Linked DNA regions of Psychrobacter arcticus 273-4. The protein of the gene in region 1 interacts with the protein of each later gene in a pairwise test. Links are inferred from orthologs where the notes say so. Each region holds a gene or a part of one and is shown on either strand. Other genes may lie near its edges.

Region 1 (2,880 bases):
GGTATTGAAAGGAACTAAACACCATAATGAGGTGATTTCCGCATTGCGCGCTGCAAATAGTGGGTCAGTATCATCTTGGCTTCGACCGTGTTTAGGTTGAGTATCCAGACGGTATTTTACCTCTAAACCGGCATTTGCAAACCAGCTCAATAATTCATCACGGCTGCGCAACTGCAAATGTTCCGCTAAATCCGACAGAATTAACCAGACCTCTCCATGCTCAGCTAAATGCTGTTTTGCGCTTTGCAAAAACCCGCGCAACATCGTGCTATTGGCATCATAGACGGCGAATTCTAAGGGTGAGGTTGGCTTGGCGGGTAACCAAGGTGGATTACAGACCAGCAGATTAGCCAGTGGCGCATCAGTCGGATACAAGTCCGCTTGCTGTAATTGCACAGCAGGTAGTTCTAAACGCGCAAGGTTTTCACTAGCGCAGGCTAATGCACGCGGATTTAAGTCCGTCGCAATCACTTGCTTCACACCGCGCTGCGCTAGAATAATAGCTAGCAAACCGGTTCCGGTGCCAATATCAAAGGCGACATCATAAACGGCTGGCAACGGTGCATCGAGTAACAGCTGCACATATTCATGACGGGTTGGCGCAAAGACCCCATAATGCGGGAAAATTGATAGACCTAAATTTTCAATCGCCACGCCTTTTACGCGCCACCCCGCTGCACCTAACGCACCTTGCAGGTCACGAAACGAGAGTAAGCATGACTCATTCAGCTCGCCAAAAGCAGCCGTACAAGCAGCACTGACATCAGGGGCGCGACGTAACTGGCTGACATAACCGGCATCCAACTCTAATAATAAACGGCTTAATAAGCGCGAACGCTGAGATTGGGTTTGGCGTTGCTGATGAAACAAATTAGGGATCACTTTAGATGTTACCGAAGCCTCATCTGTGGGTTTACCAGACTTAGCGGATTTGTTGGCCGCTTTGTTAATTTTGCGCTGCTCAGAACGTTCATTGGTACGGTCAATGCGTCGAGTGAGGGCTTGCAATAGTTGCCTTGCATTATTAAAGTCACCGCGCCACAGCATCGAGGTGCCAGCACAAGCCAAGCGATAGGCCTCATCGGCTGTTGTTTTGTCGTCGACCACAACAATACGCGCAGGCGGCACATGATTGCTTTGAGACAACCAGCGGGCTTGACGTAAGGTTTCATTTTCGTGCCACTGCACGTACTGTATTTCTGTTGCTAACACGCGACCTACCTTTAAGATGTGAATGATATGTGTTTTATAACGCAAAGATATTTTTGCATTATATAGTTGAAATACTTTAAAGTCGCTACAGTACTACTGGTGTAAATTTTTTGCAGCCTCTGTCTGCGTAGGCACAGCAAGCAAGAAAAATTTGCACCAGTAGTACGTGTTGTATCGATATTACTTTTCACCGACTATCTATTGCGCTAAGCGCTCTTTTTCTTGACTAAATAACGATAGGTTGGCGCATCATTTAGTATTTCTTGACGGACAAGCGTATGACCTAAATGCCGACAGAAATTAGGAATATCACGCGTAGTGGCAGGATCTGTAGCTAATATCTCAATAACATCGCCGCCATCCGCTTTGCGAATTATCTTATGGAGCATCATAACCGGCTCAGGACAAATAAGCCCTTGGGTATCTAAATGATGATTAATATTTGAATCTAATGTTGAAGTCGTCATATTTTATTTTATAAACCTAATAGATAAGTTTGATAGCTGTAAGCTTGTTTATTGCTGATCTTATAAAGTCGTATCTTATGCGTCAGTAGTAGTAATGGTTTCATTGTTTTCAGCACTTTTGTTATTCTCAGGTAAGTCGGCTAGGGCTAAAAAATTAAAGAAACGTTTAAAGCTGACTTTGAATAAAAATGCCACGCCAAGCCATGATGCCAATCCTAACCAAGCGGTATCGGCAAATAATAGCCCGCCGATAAGAATGATGCTTGAGACACCAATGGTCATGATAACCATCGAGGTTTGATTGAGACGATAGCGATAGATAATAAAGGCATTATATAGCGTCAGTGGAATGGTCAGCGCCACCAGAGCATAAGGCAGGTTATAGAATAGTTGATACAGTAGCTGATTATCATGAAAGGCTTTGATACTGGCAATGGTGCCAAAAACCATAAAAGCGATAATAGCGGCATAAATGAGATAGACGGCTATTTGGTTGACACGTTGGGCGCCTTTGATACGCGCAATAGCAAGCGGTGCAAAACCATGTCGCGAGCTATTGTGCAAAGATTGGTCTGAGACAGTGGTCATAGTAATCAGTCATTTATTCGTTTGGATTGAAGGTGTATCAGATATTGATGAGACATTAAAAAGCAATCTAACGCTCAATTAATCTGCTTTGATGGCGTCGATGGCAATACTACTATTAGGATCAGCAAAGTAGGTCGACATTAAAATACAAGCAGAGATGTCATCAATCGGGTCGCGCTCATTTTGAATCCAGCCATTCTCCCATGCTATCTCACGCGCTGCGACGGATGTTAATCGCTCATCGCATAGAGATACGATCACAGGTAGATGCTGTTCCATTATTCTATGTGCTAGACGACGGGCAAATTTATGTGCTCGTTTTGATAGCATGGAGCTGCTACCGTCCATATTTAATGGCAGTCCGACCACCACCTTTGCCACGCCCCACACCTTGATGATACCTAATAGATTATCCCAATCAGGTTGACCATTATTCATCGCTAATATATCAAAGGCACGCGCTGTTTCTGTCAGGCTATTACCGAGTGCCATGCCCATTTTTTTAACCCCATAATCTAAGGCTAAGATAAGATGCGGCTTAATAGCTGGTTCAGCAACGCCAGTATCAGTATCAGTATCATTGCTATCTTTTATAAGAGTGCTGTCTACCATA
Region 2 (3,029 bases), 1.7 Mb from region 1 along the record:
GACGAACTCTAAAACATAAGCCAAGCCTGAACATCCTGCCGTACGAATGCCCACTCGTATGCCTTCGCCTTTACCGCGATTGTCCAAAAACTCACGCACATGCTGAGCGGCGCGTTCTGTCATTTCAATCATGCCAACTCCCATTGACTATCAATAATAGGGATAAAAATTCAAAATAAATCACGAAATAAATAAAAGGTGACAATTACATAAGCGTCATTGTCACCTCCTTGGCGTTAGCCGCTTTTCAGCCGCTTGCGCTTTCATACAGAGAACAAGTTGCTAAATAATATATATTACACTGCTTATACACTACTTAATATAGCTGGTCATTTTAATTAAGACTAGGCTCAAGCAGGAATATGCTTACCTTTATAGTCGCTAATAGCGGCTTTGATAGCATCTTCTGCAAGGACAGAGCAATGCACTTTTACTGGTGGTAATGCCAATTCTTCAGCAATGTCACTATTCTTAATTTCGCCAGCTTGATCCAAGCTTTTGCCTTTTAGCCACTCAGTAACGAGCGAGCTTGAAGCAATGGCTGAACCACAACCATAAGTTTTAAAACGTGCATCTTCGATAATACCGTTATCATCGACTTGGATTTGTAAACGCATGACATCACCACAGGCTGGTGCGCCGACCATGCCAGTGCCGACGTTTTTGGCATTTTTATCAAGATTGCCAACGTTGCGTGGATTTTCGTAATGATCAATAACTTGGTCACTATAGGCCATGGGGTTTTCTCCTGGTTAGATGATGAGCTGTCATTTAATGACTGTCGTTGTTAATGGGTTACTGGCTCATCGATAATTGGGGTCAAACACTTAATGTATAATTGTTTGATTCATTAGCTATGGCGATATCTTTATATTTAAAGAAAAGAAGTTGTTAATAAAAATATCGCTTGCGCCATTATTGTCTTACATTATAAATTTTAGGGTAAATATCAGTGCTCAGACCATTCTACTGAGTCTAAATCAACACCTTCTTGATACATATCCCAAAGTGGCGATAGCGCACGTAATTTATCAACGGCTTGATGCATTTGGGTGATGACAGTATCAATGTCTTCTTCAGTGGTATAACGACCGAAGCTAAAGCGGATTGAGCTATGCGCCAACTCGTCTGGGCGACCAATAGCACGTAGGACATAAGATGGCTCAAGGGTCGCTGAAGTACAAGCTGAGCCTGAAGATACGGCTAAGTCTTTTAGCGACATCATCAATGATTCGCCTTCAACAAAGTTAAAGCTGATATTTACAATATTAGGTACACTATTTTCTAAATCGCCATTTAGATAAATCTCTTCAATATCTTGTAGACCATCCCACAGTTTTTGGCGTAATTTTGCCGCATGTGCATTGTCTTCTTGATAGCGATTGTTGGCTAACTCAAATGCTGCGCCAAGACCAACGATTTGGTGAGTCGGCAAAGTACCTGAACGCATGCCGCGCTCATGACCACCGCCATGCTGCTCCGCTTTTAGGCGAATACGTGGCTTGCGACTGACGAATAGGGCACCAATACCTTTAGGACCATAGGCTTTATGACCTGAAAAGCTCATCAAGTCAATTTTCATCTCTGCAAGGTTGATAAGTATTTTACCAACAGACTGTGCACCATCAACGTGGAAAATAACACCCGCTTCGCGCGTGATTTCACCAATGGCTGCCACATCAGTAATCGTACCAAGCTCATTATTTACGATCATAAGTGATACCAAGATAGTATCTTCACGTAAAGCAGCTTTGACTTGCTCTGGTAAAATCATACCAGTGCTTGGCTGTGGCTCAAGATAAGTAATCTCAAAACCTTCTTGCTCAAGCTCACGGCAGGTATCTAATACCGCTTTGTGTTCAATCTTACTAGTAATAATATGCTTACCGCGAGACTGATAAAAATGAGCTGCACCTTTAATGGCTAAGTTATCAGATTCTGTCGCGCCAGAGGTAAAGACGATTTCGCGTGGGTCAGCATTGATGACTTCAGCAACTTGCTGACGAGCCGTTTCTACCGCTTCTTCCGCTTGCCAGCCGTAGCCGTGTGAGCGTGATGCTGGGTTACCAAAGATGCCATCTACTGTCAGATATTCGCTCATCTTGGCAGCGACTGACTTAGCAACTGGCGTGGTGGCGGCATAATCTAAATATATAAGGTTGTTATGTTGGCTCATGCTGGGTTTGCCTCGCTGGTCGATAAAGTAATAGTATTAATGTCTTTTATAGAGATATCTTTTGAAGAATTGCTGTGCTGACGGTCTGATACAGACTGCACATGCTCCATGTTTAATAATTGCGCTAATGTGATATTTTTCAAGTACTGCTCCACATGATTTGATAATGCACACCACAAATCATGGGTCAAGCACATTGTACCACCTTGGCAGTCGCCACGTCCTTCACACTGCATGGCATTAACCGATTCATCGACAGCAGAGATAATGCTCATCACATCAATCTGATCAAGCGGCTTTGCCAAATAATAACCGCCAGCTGCACCGCGAATACTGGTCACCAAACCACGCTTACGAAGTTTTGAGAATAACTGTTCAAGATAAGAGATAGAAATGGATTGTCGCTTGGCAATGTCGGATAAAGACACCGCACTGTCTTGTTGGCTAGTCTGCAATGCCAAATCTAGTAAAGCGGTAACGGCATATCTGCCTCGAGTAGTCAAACGCATGTGTTATCTCCAAACTTTTTAAGGATAAGTTTATTTAACAACGATCTTAGTTCTGTTAGATGCTTAAGAAGCAGACAGTCAAATGTAAAGTAGCTATGCTGCTAATGAAAATCTTCTATCGACTAAGTGTGTTTTATCGTTATTAAACAACAGATGGTTTACCCGATGTGTGCAACGATGATGTAATTATACTCAATCCCGAGTAATTTAGTCAAGATTAAAGTGTGGTTGAATGGTTAGTGATATTAATGACGATGATTGATAAAAACAATGGTTGGAAATAAAACGGAAAAAAGCGCTTGATAAACGATATGCCATATCAAACGCTATTAAGAGACATTATT

The links.
Region 2: the proteins of tusA (region 1) and PSYC_RS07660 interact in binary tests that used the Escherichia coli proteins (3 or more experiments, as listed by UniProt). The link is inferred for Psychrobacter arcticus 273-4 from one-to-one orthologs.

What each region holds. Positions count from the first base shown.
Region 1 is NC_007204.1:60,451-63,330, forward strand. The notes cover bases 50-2,850. They hold tusA (sulfurtransferase TusA), read right to left. Parts: upstream 1,680-2,850; coding sequence 1,419-1,679; downstream 50-1,418. Other genes in these bases: PSYC_RS00275 (methyltransferase), read right to left, coding at 50-1,212; PSYC_RS00285 (hypothetical protein), read right to left, coding at 1,755-2,267; ruvX (Holliday junction resolvase RuvX), read right to left, coding at 2,346-2,850. In the rest of the region: more of PSYC_RS00275, read right to left, coding at 1-49; more of ruvX, read right to left, coding at 2,851-2,879. UniProt on the Escherichia coli protein: Sulfur carrier protein involved in sulfur trafficking in the cell. Part of a sulfur-relay system required for 2-thiolation during synthesis of 2-thiouridine of the modified wobble base 5-methylaminomethyl-2-thiouridine (mnm(5)s(2)U) in tRNA.
Region 2 is NC_007204.1:1,794,447-1,797,475, reverse strand. What follows is about bases 64-3,013. They hold PSYC_RS07660 (IscS subfamily cysteine desulfurase), read right to left. Parts: upstream 2,177-3,013; coding sequence 950-2,176; downstream 64-949. Other genes in these bases: PSYC_RS07655 (Rrf2 family transcriptional regulator), read right to left, coding at 2,173-2,685; iscU (Fe-S cluster assembly scaffold IscU), read right to left, coding at 351-737; iscA (iron-sulfur cluster assembly protein IscA), read right to left, coding at 64-132. Also shown: more of iscA, read right to left, coding at 1-63. UniProt on the Escherichia coli protein: Master enzyme that delivers sulfur to a number of partners involved in Fe-S cluster assembly, tRNA modification or cofactor biosynthesis. Catalyzes the removal of elemental sulfur from cysteine to produce alanine.